DNA from 2 places in the Caballeronia sp. LZ032 genome. Region 1 is predicted to be linked to the other one. Evidence: predicted binding sites of a transcription regulator. Region 1 holds the regulator's gene; the other holds the start of a gene.

What was found. The regulator FliA, encoded in region 1, starts transcription of late flagellar genes. The targets are predictions, from matches to a motif close to CTAAAGTTTNNNNNNNNNNNGCCGNTA.
Region 2: the regulator FliA is predicted to act here: its motif matches at 3,250-3,276, upstream of motA (flagellar motor stator protein MotA).

The regions. Positions count from the first base shown of each region.
Region 1 covers NZ_JARUXP010000001.1:3,124,406-3,131,537, reverse strand. The annotation lists gene QCE69_RS14710 (thiamine pyrophosphate-binding protein) at 1-1,289, opposite strand, end outside; gene flhF (flagellar biosynthesis protein FlhF) at 1,613-3,424, shown strand; gene QCE69_RS14700 (MinD/ParA family protein) at 3,417-4,334, shown strand; gene QCE69_RS14695 (RNA polymerase sigma factor FliA) at 4,353-5,084, shown strand; gene QCE69_RS14690 (GGDEF domain-containing protein) at 5,145-6,158, opposite strand; gene QCE69_RS14685 (aromatic ring-hydroxylating dioxygenase subunit alpha) at 6,467-7,132, shown strand, end outside.
Region 2 covers NZ_JARUXP010000001.1:132,525-139,656, forward strand. The annotation lists gene aqpZ (aquaporin Z) at 1-227, opposite strand, end outside; gene QCE69_RS00610 (glycosyltransferase family 4 protein) at 480-1,544, opposite strand; gene flhD (flagellar transcriptional regulator FlhD) at 2,264-2,587, shown strand; gene flhC (flagellar transcriptional regulator FlhC) at 2,607-3,182, shown strand; gene motA (flagellar motor stator protein MotA) at 3,324-4,184, shown strand; gene motB (flagellar motor protein MotB) at 4,225-5,223, shown strand; gene QCE69_RS00635 (response regulator) at 5,350-5,727, shown strand; gene cheA (chemotaxis protein CheA) at 5,803-7,132, shown strand, end outside.

The DNA of each region.
Region 1 (7,132 bases):
TAGCCCATCGCGCCGCTGGTGGGCGCGACCTGCGAGCGAAACTGCCGGTACGAGTAATGCCGATGCAGCCACGTTGCATAGTTGCCGGCGCCGTTGGTGAGAATGGCGTCGGCGGGGAGGGTCTGGGCGAGCTGGCGCATGATCTCGCCGAGCTGGACATCGCCGAGCATCGGGCGCGGCTCGCGCCAGTCGAGATACGCAGCGTGTGCCGCTTCGGCCTCGCCGGCCCACGCGATGGAAGGCGGCGGCGGCAGCGCGGCCAGCATCGCCGCGATTTCCGGCATGCCCGAGACGATCGGCAAATCGGCGTGGTACACGCGCCCGAGTTCCTCCGCGCCCTGGTGTACGTGGATCAGCGTCTGCCTCGGCTTCGGGATGTCGATCAGCGCGTAACCGCCCGTCGTCGATTCGCCCATGCGCGGGCCGAGCACGAAGAGCACATCGGCGTCGCGCACGCGCGCGGCGAGCGCCGGGTTGATGCCGAGCCCGACATCGCCGGCATAGTTCGGATGCTCGTTCGACAGCGTGTCCTGATAGCGGAATGCGCAGCCCGCCGGCAACTGCCATTGCTCGACGAAGCGCGCGAAGTCCTGCGCGGCTTCCTCCGTCCAGCCGCTGCCGCCCGCGATCACGAACGGCTTCCGTGCGTTGCCGAGCAGCTCGCGCAGGCGTTCCATCTGCGCCGGCGTGGGCGCGGCCGCCACGCGCTGGTAGCGCGGCAGCGGCGGGATGGCGGCGAGCGTCTCGGTGAGCATGTCTTCCGGCAGCGCGAGCACGACCGGCCCGGGACGCCCGGCCGTCGCGACGTGAAACGCGTGACTCAGGTATTCCGGCACGCGGCGCGGGTCGTCGATCTGCGCGACCCACTTCGCCATCTGCCCGAACATGCGCCGGTAATCGATCTCCTGGAACGCCTCGCGGTCCATGTGATCGCGCGCGCACTGGCCGATGAGCAGCAGCATCGGCGTCGAATCCTGAAACGCGGTGTGCACGCCGATCGACGCGTGCGTCGCGCCGGGCCCGCGCGTGACGATCGCCACGCCCGGACGTCCGGTCAGCTTGCCGACCGCCTCCGCCATGTTCGCCGCGCCGGCCTCGTGGCGGCAGACGATGGTCTGGATGTGCGCGGTTTCGTCGTGCAGCGCGTCGAGCACCGCGAGGAAGCTCTCGCCGGGCACGCAGAACACGCGCTCGACGCCGTGATGAACGAGCGCATCGACGACGAGACGGGCGCCGGTCGTCTGGCTTTCGGGAGCGGCGGACGGAGCAGCGGAAGCAGCGGACGTCATGCGATGAAGTCTCCTTGAAATGTCCGGAAACGCCTCGGTTCGATGCCGGAGAGGTGCCGGACGGTGAGCGACGTGCCCTCCAGCTTACGCGTTCGGCCGCGCCTTCGGCCACACGCCGCCCGGGAACATTTGGCTGCGGCGGGCGCGCCGTGTTCCGGCCCCGAACTGTCCATCAGCCGAAATACCCCTTTTTCCCACCCTTTATCCAGCGATGGACCGAAGGGGAACTTCGCAATAATGGCTTCACTGAAAAGCGGGGCCGGCAAGCAGACAGACCGGTTCGCTCGCAACGATCGCCGTATCACACCTCATCGGGGGCAAGTTTGAACATTCGTAAATTCATCGGCGCGAACAGCCGTGACGCACTGCGCCAGGTTCGTGAAACGCTCGGTCCCGATGCCGTGGTGTTGTCGAATCGCACGCTGGACGACGGCTCGGTCGAAATCGTCGCGGTGGCGGACAGCGACATCGCTTCGATCTCGCCCGCCGCGCAGGAGCAGGCGGTGCGTTCGGGCGGCGCGTCGCGCGCGGCGCTGGCCGCGGCGGCGGCAGCGATCCCGGTGAAACAGCAGGCAGCCACGAACCCCTACGTGAACGGCGATGTGTTTTCCTCCGTGTTCGGCGCGAGTGCCGATGACGAAGACGACTTCGCATCCTCCGCCGACGACACGTCCCGCACGATGGCCGACACCAACCCGTGGCTGATCGAGCATGCGAAGCGCCTGGCGCAACAGGCGTCGATGCCGTCGAACCGCCCGCTCACGCCGTCGGCCGCGATTGCGCGCGGCATGGGCGTGCCGGTGACGACGCTGTCTCAGGCGCCGGTCCAGTCGACCGCCCGGTCGACCGAATCCGAAGCCGGCAAGTTTGCGCTGCGTCAGCAGCAGCCGGCCCGGGCCGAAGCGGCGCCGCAGCCGGTCTCACAACCGGTCTCGCAGCCGGCCGTGCAGCAGAAGGTCGAAACGCCCGACTGGGCGCGCGAAGCCGCGCAGGTCGCAGCCCGCCGCGCTGCGCACAAGATCAACACGAGCGCGCCGCACGCTGAAACGCCGGCGCCGGGCGCCGCGCCCGCCACGCCGGAAAGCGTCTTCGAAGGCCTGCCCGCGAATGCGGCGGCGGTCGTGACCGAGGCGATCCGGGCGCGCATGCAGCAGGTCGTCAACGACACGGTGATGAACGAACTCTCGTCGATGCGCGAGATGATGGAAGAGCACTTCGCCGGCCTGATGTGGAGCGAGCGCCAGCGCCGCAACCCGACGGGCGGCGCGCTGACCAAGCGCCTGTTCTCGGCCGGTTTCTCGGCGCAGCTCGTGCGCATGGTGATGGACAACATGCCGGAGATGGAGACTGTCGAAGGCGCGCTCGAATGGGTGCAGCAAGTCCTCGAAAACAACATTCCGGTGATGGACAGCGAAGACGCGCTGATGGAGCGCGGCGGCGTGTTCGCACTGATGGGCCCGACGGGCGTCGGCAAGACGACCACCACGGCGAAGCTCGCGGCGCGCTGCGTGATGCGCTTCGGCGCCAGCAAGGTCGCGCTGCTCACGACCGACAGCTACCGGATCGGCGCGCACGAGCAATTGCGCATCTTCGGCAAGATCCTGGGCGTGTCGGTGCACGCGGTGAAGGACGGCGCCGACCTGCAACTGGCGCTGTCCGAACTGCGTAACAAACATATCGTGCTGATCGACACGATCGGCATGAGCCAGCGCGACCGCATGGTCTCCGACCAGATTGCGATGCTGTGCGGCGCGGGCCATCCGGTGCAGCGCATCCTGCTGCTCAACGCGACGAGCCACGGCGACACGCTGAACGAAGTCGTGCAGGCCTACAAGAGCGCGCCGGACCAGCCGCCGCTCGCGGGCTGCATCCTGACCAAGCTCGATGAAGCCACCAATCTCGGCGGCGTGCTCGACACGGTGATCCGCTACAAGCTGCCGGTGCATTACGTCTCGACCGGGCAGAAGGTGCCGGAGAACCTGTACGTCGCAACCAAGCGTTTTCTCATCAAGAGCGCGTTCTGCATTCCGCGCGACGGCTCGCCGTTCGTGCCGAACGAAGAAGAAGTCCCCGCGCTGCTCTCCGCGCTGTCCGCGCGTGCCTCGACCGACATGCATGGGGTGCACTTTGGATAAGTTCGTGCTCGACCAGGCAGAAGGTCTGCGACGGCTCCTCACGCGAGCCGGCTCGCGTGTGGTGGCGGTCGTGGGCGGCCCGGCGGGAATCGGTTGCACGTCGACGGTGGTGAATCTCGGCGCGGCGCTGTCGGTACATGGCAAGGATGTGCTTGTGATCGACGAGCACCGCAACGCGGCGTCGGCCAGCCGGCTCACCGGCATCGAGGATGCAGGCGCGGCTGCTGCGGTGATGACGGGCCGCAGCACGCTCGCGGAGGCCGCCGGGCGCACGCCGTTCGGTTTTTCGCTACTCGCGGCGCCGCGTGATGAACGCATCAGCCATGACGCCGCGCAATGCCGTGCGTTGCTGGACGGTCCGGCGGACATCGTGCTGATCGACGCGCAGTTGGACCGGTATGGCGCGCTCTCGTCGCTCGCGGCGCAGGCGCATGACTTTCTCGTCGTGACGCGGGTGGCCGCGTCGGCGATCACCGAGGCGTATGCGTGCATGAAGCGTCTGCACTACGCCCATGCGATCGGCCAGTTCCGCGTGCTGATCAATCACGTGCAGAACCCGGCCGATGCGGCGGTCGCGTTCGACAACCTGTCGGGCGTCGCAAGCCGGTATCTGGCTGTGTCGCTGGTGCAGGCGGGATATGTGTCCGAGGATGCGCGCGTCGCTCGGGCAAAGGAACTCTCACGCTGCGCTGTCGAAGCGTTCCCGGCCACGGCCGCGGCACGAGACTACCGCGCGATTGCGGCGGAGCTCCTGCACTGGCCGATGCGCCCCGCGCCGTATGCGCGTGCGGCGGACGGCCAGGCGGACGCGCGAATTCCGGTTGGCGACTCTGAGCAGGGCGGACGGGAGACGGCGCATCGTGCGGCCGCGCTTCACGAAATGGCCATGAGCAGCACGGCGTCGATGTGATCAAGATAGGTGACCAAGATGTATAACGCCCAAGGCAAACTCTCACAGTCCGAAACGCTGACGAAATATGCACCGCTCGTTCGCCGGCTGGGGCTTCAGCTCGTCGCCAAGATGCCGGCGAGCGTCGATCTCGACGATCTCATCCAGGCCGGCATGATCGGCTTGCTGGACGCGGCCGGCCGCTACAAGGAAGACCAGGGCGCGCAGTTCGAGACGTATGCGAGCCAGCGGATTCGCGGCGCGATGCTCGACGAGCTGCGCGCCAACGACTGGCTGCCGCGCAGCATGCGCAAGACGTCGCGCGAAGTGGAATCGGCGGTACACAAGGTCGAGCAGAACCTCGGCCGGTCCGCCAGCGAGACGGAGATTGCCGAACACATGAAGATGCCGCTCGACGAGTATCAGTCGATGCTGCAGGACCTGCACGGCGCGCAGCTGATCTATTACGAAGACTTCGACCGTTCCGCCGATGACGAGCCGTTCCTCGACCGCTATTGCGTCGACCGTTCGGATCCGCTGTCCGCGCTGATGGACGACAGCCTGCGCGGCGCGCTGATCGAAGCCATCGACCGGCTGCCGGAACGCGAGAAGCTGCTGATGAGCCTGTACTACGAGCGCGGCCTGAACCTGCGCGAGATTGGCGCGGTGATGGAAGTGAGCGAGTCGCGCGTGTGCCAGCTGCACAGCCAGGCCGTGGCGCGTCTGCGCACGAAGCTGCGCGAGCAGGCGTGGACCGGCGCCGAGGCGTAAGTCTGACGCTCGACGCGTGACGCATGAGACGAATGGCCCGCAGCGATGCGGGCCATTTGTTTAGCTGGTTTCGAAATCGTGGGTTTCGGCGAACACGGTCTTGCCGGCGCCCAGACTCTTGGCGCGATACATGGCGCGGTCGGCGGCGCGCAGCACGGTGTTCATGTCGGACGGGCGCGCGATCGTCGCGCCGGACAGCAGGCAGGCGCCGATGCTCGCCGATACCGATACCGCCCGCTCCTGCACCGACGTGATGGCGGCGAGCGCCGAGTGGATGCTGTCGGCCACGGCGAGCACCGCCGAGCGGTCCCGCACCTGATGCGCGAGCACGACGAATTCGTCGCCGCCGAGCCGGGCGATGGTATCGGTCCTGCGCAGGCGCGCCTCGAGTTGATGCGCGAACGATTGCAGCAGCACATCGCCGACGGCGTGTCCGTAGGTGTCGTTCACTTCCTTGAAACCGTCGAGGTCGATCAGCAGCAGGGCGGTGGCGTCATCGGCGTCGTGGCCGTCCTGGCTGGTTGGTGGCGCGGCCATCGCCCGATTGACGATCTTCTCCAGCGCATAGCGATTCGAGAGGCCGGTGAGCGGATCGGTGGACGCCTGGCGCGCGAGATCCAGATTGAGCTTGCCGAGCCGGTCGACGAGCACGCTCAGATACACCGAAGCCCCCAGCACGCTCAATCCCAGGCCGATCGCGGCCGGCAGGTTGGCATGCCACCAAGGTTGCCCGAGGCCGAGCGCGATCACCACGATGAGCGCCGTCGTACAGGACACCGCGAGCGTGCGCTTGCCATACCGGCATCCCGAGCCGATCAGGAACCAGAACATCACCCAGATGAGCGGCAGCGCGCTGGCGCCGCCAGCCGCGAGCGCGAGTCCGAGCAAGGCCTGATCGGCGATGGTCGTGAGCGTCAGGCGCGTTCCGGACATGGCGCTCGCGCGGCTCACGACCAATAGCGTCAGGGCGCCGTAAGACACATAGAGGGCGACGAGCCGCACGACCATCGACGCATCGTGCGACGGGCGCCACAAAGCGAAGAGGCCATACGCGAGCAGCACCGCTGTTCCCATCCAGACACGAAGCGTGGCCTGCTCCCGTTCGGGACTCCGGTGCCCGGACCCGATGAAAGCCTGGATCCGGCGTGCCGGTTGATGCGCCTGCTCCATATGAACCCCTGGCTGGTGATTTCTTGCTGTTATGGTGTGCTGCTGTCTCGTATGTGCGGCCCGGTCGCGGGAGGCGCTGTGAAGGTGTGCATCGGGTTGCACCGTCGCGCGACCCGCTATTCTGCTACTTTTTGCGATCTCGCTGCAGGATCGGTTGGGGCGAATGCGGACTCTTTGACTCTTCCCGGTCTTCCTGCTTACGGCTGATGACAATGCACAACAACGCTTCTTCCCTGCAAGGCGAATGGCTGGCGGTCTGCAACAGTGAGGACGTGCCGGAGGGCGGGGCGCGAGGATTCATCGTCGCGGATGAGCGCATCGTCGTGTGGCGGGACAGTCTCGGCGCGGCGCATGTGTGGCGCGACTACTGTCCGCATCGCGGGGCGCAACTGTCGCTCGGATCGGTATCGCGCGACTGGATCACGTGTCCCTATCACGGCTGGCGGTATGACATCGAGGGGCAGTGTCTGCATATCCCGTCGAATCCCGCACTGCGTCCGCCGAAACGCGCCTGCGCGACGACCTTTGTCAGCGACGAAAAGTACGGCGTGGTCTGGATGTGTTTCGGCGAGCCCGCGTATGCGCTCGATTTTTATCCGGATGCCGATGTGCCCGGCGGGCGTCGCATCAATCTCGCACCGCAGACGGTGAGGTCATCGGCGCCGAGAGTGGTCGAGAATTTTCTCGACATGGCCCATTTCTCTTTCGTGCACGCGGGGATTCTGGGCGAGCAGGCTCATACCGAGGTGCCCGATTACGAAGTCGTTCCCGTCGATGGCGGTCTCGAAGCGCGGCAGTGCCGTTACTGGCAACCAGCCGGCATGCCGGGGCAGGACGACGGCGCGATGATCGACTATGTGTATCGCGTCAGGCGGCCG
Region 2 (7,132 bases), 3.0 Mb from region 1:
CCCGCGGTGGCCAGGCCGATGCTCACGGCCGGATTCAGATGGCAGCCCGACACGTGACCGATGGCATACGCCATGGTCAGCACGGTGAGGCCGAATGCCAGCGCAACCCCCGCGAACCCGATCCCGAGCTCGGGAAAGGCAGCGGCAAGCACGGCGCTTCCACAGCCGCCCAGGATCAGCCAGAACGTACCGAAGATTTCGGCCCCAAGACGTTTCGATAAATTCATGTTTCCGCCTTCGTGAAATGTGATTGCCGCTGTTTCGAAAAGAGCACTGAATGAGCGCATCGAGCGCAGTTTAAGCGCGCTTTATTTTGCAAATTGTCAAATTTGTTTGATAAATCGGCGAATTCACCACGTCTGGAAGAATTTTAGGATTGTTCGGTTACGGCCCCCTTCGCAAGCCTGAGACGAAAAAAAACCGCCCCGAAGGGCGGTTCTCGTTGCGGTCATCGAAGACCGCATGCGTGGGAAGGCTGCTTAGCCGACGGCAACCTGGCGCAGCACCGGACGCTTCGCGGCCTGAAGCATGGCGGTGTAGCTGTCGACGTAATTCTGCGCCATCGTCTGCGCGCTGAAGCGGCGTTCGAACTGCGCGCGAATCTCGGTGCGCGAGAGTTCGTCCAGACGCTGCAACGCGCCCACGGCACCTTGCACGTCCTCGCAGATGAAGCCGGTCACGCCATGGTCGATCACCTCGGGCACCGAACCGCGATTGAACGCGATCACCGGCGTGCCGCAAGCCATCGATTCGATCATCACCAGGCCAAACGGCTCGTTCCAGTCGATCGGAAACAGCAGGGCCTTGGCGCCCGACAGGAAATCCGGCTTCTGCGCTTCGTTGATCTCACCGATGAACTCGACGTCCGCATGCGACAGCAGCGGCTCGATCGTGGTCTTGAAATACTCCTGGTCGACCTTGTCCACCTTGGCGGCGATCTTCAGCGGCAGGCCGCTTTGCGCCGCGATCTTGATGGCCAGATCAGCACGCTTTTCCGGGCAAATACGGCCGAGGAACGCCAGGTATTCCGGCTTCTTGCTCGTTTGCGGCGTCAGCAGTTCATTCGGCAGACCGTGATACACCGTGTTCAGCCAGTTGGCCTGCGGCAACGGTCCGCGCTGGTTGTCGGAGATTGAAATCACGTTCGCCTTCGTGAACGTGTTGAAGATCGGCTGCAGTTCTGGCAGGTCGAGACGGCCGTGCAGCGTCGTCACGAACGGCGTGTCCAACTGCGTGAACAGCGGGAACGGCATGTAATCAAGGTGGAAATGCAGCACGTCGAACTCGTGCGCGCGGCGGCGGACGGTTTCGAGCAGCAGCATGTGCGGCGCGAGAGCGTCGCGGATTGTCGGATCCAGACGCAGGGCGCGCGGCCATGCGGCTTCCAGGGTCGCCTTGGTTTGCGAATCGCCGCTGGCGAACAAGGTGACGTCGTGGCCCAGATCGACGAGTGCGTCGGTCAGGTACGACACTACCCGCTCAGTGCCGCCGTAGAACTTCGGGGGAACTGCTTCGTGCAACGGTGCAATTTGTGCGATTCGCATAACGTGACTCTCCTGTTTCGGGCAGAGCGGGCGCTTTCGCGTCAGGCTCGGGTCCCATGCCGGTGAAGGCGTCATTTAAGGCATCGCAGTCACGCTCCGGTCGAGCGCTCAACACATGCCATTTCGGGCGGGCCGCGCAGGTAAGACGCCGCCCGAGATCGGCCCGGAGATGAAGATTACATCGCGACCGGGTTATCCCTTACTGCTCATTATCGGGATCGAGAGCGGCATTTCACGTCATTTTTCAATCGCTTATCGTTGTTACAGCGCGAAACAATCGCTGTTACGAAGTCAGAAATTGCAGTGTTGTCAGCAATGTAGACGAATCACACATCTGGAAAAATGACCGCGCGGCAGTATTGAGCATGCAGCGTTCCCGGGCGCCGAACCGCACGTTCGGACGCCACTGGCACGCGTTCGCGGCGCTTAGACTTGTCAAACCTCCATTAAGTCAGACGAATCGCTGCCGATATCCGGTTCTTGCATCCACAGGTGCGTTGCGACCCGTTTCCGCGCCGTGTAGGAAAAATTCCTACACACAACCTCCTTGAAATCCTGCGATGCTTCGGACACGTTCTCCGACAGCCGCGCCTTCGAGCATCGGCGACAATCGTCTGGCACAAGAGAACACGTGCGGGGCCGGTTTCGTCGCGTCTGCAGCGAACCGAGCAAACGTTCCCCCGCCGGCCTGACCAGCCACGTAACGATTCGGGGAAAAAATGACGAACAGCGCTACGAGTACGCTCGTGGAAATCCGCGAGGTGAATCTGTCGTATGTGCTTCTCGCCCAGCGGCTTCTGCAGGAAGACCGCGTCTCGGCGATGTACCGGCTCGGCCTGTCCGAGCAGGTGGCGCAGGTGCTGTCCTCGCTGACGCTCGCGCAGGCCGTGAAAGTGGCGTCGTCGAGCCATCTGCTGTGCCGTTTCCGCTTCGACGACCACACCATCCTCTCGTCGCTGGCCGACAAGGACAAGAGCGCGGCGCTCACGCAGGCGCATGCGGCGATCCTGCTGGCCGACAGTCCTGTCGCGCAGATCGGCTGACGCACGAAGCGGACGGCCGATGGCAACCAGAAGCGTAGTGGCGGAAGTCCGCGAGATCACGCTCGCGATCGAACTGATCGAGCTGGGCGCGCGCCTGCAATTGCTCGAAGCGGAGACGACCCTGTCGCGTGACCGGCTCATCAAGCTCTACAAGGAACTGAAGGGCGCTTCGCCGCCGAAGGGCATGCTGCCGTTCTCGACCGACTGGTTCATGACCTGGCAGCCGAACATCCATTCGTCGCTGTTCCACGGCATCTATCGTTTCATCCATGAACACGGCGGCGCCGACGGCACGCAGAGCACGATCCAGGCGATCGTGAAAAGTTACCGGCTCTACCTCGAACACGCCGCCCTCTACGGCGACGAACCCGTGCTGTCGCTCACGCGCGCCTGGACCCTGGTGCGCTATTTCGAATCCGGCATGCTCCAGACCAACGCGTGCACCCGCTGCGGCGGACGTTTCGTCGCGCATGCATACGAACTGCGCGCGGGCTACGTGTGCGGCCTGTGCCAGCCGCCGTCGCGCGCCGGCAAGACGCGCAAGACGCTGGCAGCGGCCGCGGCGGCGGAGCCGGCGCGGAGCCTTGCGGCCTGACGCCGCACACGCCCGGGCCCGTTCTGCGGCGCGGATTGCAACGTTTGCCGGCGGCGCGGACATGCCATCAAAGTTTTCCAGTCGAGTGCCGTAAACCACCTAACGGCGGTCTTACCGCATCAAAAACGTGAGGACTCGACTGTGCTGATTTTTGTTGGAGCGCTCGTCACATTGCTGTCCGTGTTCGGCGGCTATGCCATCGAAGGCGGACACCTCGGCGCGCTCATGCAGCCCGTCGAGATTCTGATGATCGTGGGCGCGGGCGTCGGCGCGTTCATCCTCGGCAACAACGTCAAGACCATCAAGGCGACCATCCAGGTCCTCCCGACGCTCTTCAAGGGCGCGAAGTACAACAAGGGCATGTACATGGAGCTGATGGGCCTGCTCTACGTGCTGCTCGCGAAGGCCCGCAAGGAAGGCACGCTGGCGCTCGAGGGCGACATCGAGGATCCCTCCAAGAGCCCGGTCTTCAGCCAGTACCCGCAAATTCTCGCGGATCACCACATCGTCGAATTCCTGACCGATTACCTGCGTCTCATGGTCAGCGGCAACATGAATGCGTTCGAAATCGAAAGCCTCATGGACGAGGAAATCGAAACGCATCACGTCGAGGGCGAAGCCCCCGCGCACGCGCTGACCAAGGTCGGCGACGCGATGCCGGCGTTCGGCATCGTCGCGGCCGTCATGGGCGTGGTGCACACCATGGCCTCCGCGGACCAGCCGCCCGCCATTCTCGGCGAGATGATCGCGCAGGCGCTGGTCGGCACCTTCCTCGGCATTCTCCTTTCCTATGGTTTCATCGGGCCGCTCGCCAACGTGGCCGAGCAGCGCGTGGCCGAGCAGACCAAGATGTTCCAGTGCATCAAGGTCACGATCCTCGCGAGCCTGAACGGCTACGCGCCCGCGATCGCGGTGGAGTTCGGCCGCAAGGTGCTGTTCTCGACCGAACGTCCGTCGTTCGCCGAACTCGAGGAACACGTGCGCCGGGTCAAGGCGAAGTGATGCCTCGCTTCGCGCACGATCCCTCGGTCAGGACACAGCCATGAGCAACGACAGCGAACGTCCCATCTTCATCAAGCGCGTCGTCGGCAAGGGTGCCAAGGGTCATCACGGCGGCGCCTGGAAACTCGCCTATGCGGACTTCATGACCGCGATGATGGCGTTCTTCCTGCTCATGTGGCTGCTCTCCTCGACCTCGCCCGTGCAGCGCCGCGGCATCGCCGAATACTTCAACATGCCGCTCAAGGCGGCGATGGTCGGCGGCAAGACCGTCGGCATGGACAACAGCATCCTGATGGGCGGCGGCCGCGACATCTCCAGCGAAGAGCCGGGCGCCGCGCGCCGCTCGGAAGGCAGCACGCGGCTCGCGCAGCGCGCATCATCCACGACCGACGAAGAACTCCTCAAGGCCGCGCAGGGCGAGCTCGAACGCCGCGAGCAGGCGCGCCTGCACGATCTGCAGGTCAAGCTGATGGCCGCCATCGAAGCCAATCCGACCTTGCGCCAGTTCAAGCAGCAGATCCGCATCGAAGCGACGCAGCAGGGCTTGCGCATCGAGATCGTCGATACGCAGAAGCGCCCGATGTTCGCGCTCTCCAGCAACGCCGTGCAGCCCTACATGCGCGACATCCTGCGCGAGATCGGCCGGACGCTGAACGACGTGCCGAACCGCATCGTCGTGCAGGGCCACACCGACGCCGTGAAATACGCCGGCGGCGAGAAGGGCTACAGCAACTGGGAGCTGTCGGCGGATCGCGCGAACGCATCGCGTCGCGAGCTGGTCGCGGGCGGCATGGACGAAGTCAAGGTGATGCGCGTGCTGGGTCTCGCGTCCACGCAAAACCTGAACAAGAAGGATCCGTTCGATCCGGAGAACCGGCGCATCAGCGTCATCGTGCTCAATCGCAAGACGGAACTGGCGATGCTGCGCGACGACGGCGGCGCGGGCGCGACGCTCGACAACGGCACGGACGCGAACGGAGCGCCGACGACGCTCGGGCAACTGATTCCAGGCATCGCGGCGAGAAGCGCGGCGCATTGAGCGCATGAGCCCGTGATAAAGCGGCCTCAAAGAACAGCCTCAAAAACAGCCTCAAAAACAGCCTCAAAAACAGCCTCAAGACCGGACCCGTTTCGACCGTCAACACGGCAACGGCAAGAGACAAACATGATCAAGAACATTCTGGCAATCGATGACTCGGCCGCGATGCGGCAAATCATCTCGGCGACGCTGGCGGTGGCCGGCTACGCAGTGACGGTCGCGTCCGACGGCGACGAAGGGTTGGAATGCGCGCTCGCCGAGCGCTTCGATCTCGTGCTGACCGACCATCACATGCCGGGCAAGAGCGGGCTCGATCTCATCATGGCCTTGCGCGCGAACCACGCGTACCGCGCGACGCCGATCCTGGTGCTCACGACCGAAGACGGCGAACCGTTCAAGAACGCGGCGCGCAGCGCGGGCGCGACGGGCTGGATCGAGAAGCCGCTCGATCCGGACTTGCTGACCGAACTGGTCGCCGCGCTCTCGGAAGACGCGCAGCACTGAAAACGTCGCAAAAAACAGCATTGAAACGCGCGCAGCACGGCGCCGATTGAACAGCATTCCAGCGGTGACTCAAGCATGACACTCGACATTACCCAGTTCTATCAGACGTTCTTCGACGAAGCCGATGAACTGCTCGCGCAGATGGAGCAACTGCTGCTCGTTCTCGACATCGCGAATCCGGATCCGGAAGACCTCGCGGCGATTTTCCGCGCGGCGCATTCCATCAAGGGCGGCGCGGCGACCTTCGGCTTCACCGCGCTCACCGAAACCACGCACATCCTCGAATCGCTGCTGGATCGCGCGCGCAACAACGAGCTCGTTCTGCGCCGCGACATGATCGACACCTTCCTGGCGACCAAGGACGTGCTCTCCGATCAGCTCGCGGCCTACCGCGCAAGCGAGGAGCCGGATGCCGCCGCGGCGTCGGCGATCTGCGCGAAGCTCGAGCGCCTGAAGAACGAGAGCGCGGAAACCAGCGTGGCGCCGGTAGCGGCCGTAGCGCCGGTCGCGGCGCACATCGAGCCGCCCGCGTTGCCGGGCGCCGAGCACAACGAGGCCGCAGCGCCGGCGTACGACGGGCCGAACGCACCGCCCGCGCACGTGCTGGCGCAGGCCATGGACATTCTCGAAGACGACGGCAACTGGGACGGCGCGTTCGAACTCGCCGACAGCAGCAACGGCGTCACACATGCAGGAACCGTCGCTGATGCGACGCCGGGACACACCGGCGCGCCGCGCGCGGAAGTTGGACCCCACCTGAAAATTACGCTACGGGGGGTGGGCGAGAAGGACCTGACGACTCTGATCGAGGAGTTGGGGAATCTGGGAAGCATCGTCGGGGAACAGAAGGCGGATGCCGAGTACGTCGTATGGCTCGACTCGGACGTTCCCGCCGACGATATCGTCGCCGTGTGCTGCTTCGTGATCGATGAAACGCAGATCACGATCGGCCGGGGCGACGGCGCGGCGCAAGCCATCGAGGCGCAGCCGGCAGCGGCCGCGCCGCACGCGGTGCAACCCACGCTACAGGAAGAGCAGAAGCAATCGCAGGCGGAACCGTCGCCTGCATCCGTGGCCGCTCACGAAGCAGTACCACAAGAAGCGGCAACGGCGGCGGGACAGCCCGCCGCCCAGCCGTCCAGGGCCGCAACGGGCGACGCCGAGAAAAAGGCGCGGCCGCAAGCCGCCGCATCGGCGGAAGGCAGCTCGATTCGCGTCGGCGTGGAAAAGGTCGATCAGCTCATCAACCTGGTGGGCGAACTCGTGATTACGCAGGCCATGCTCGCGGAAACCACCAGCACCTTCGATCCCGCCTTGCACGACCGTCTGTTCAACGGCATGGCGCAGCTCGAGCGCAACGCGCGCGACCTGCAAGAGGCCGTCATGTCCATCCGCATGATGCCGA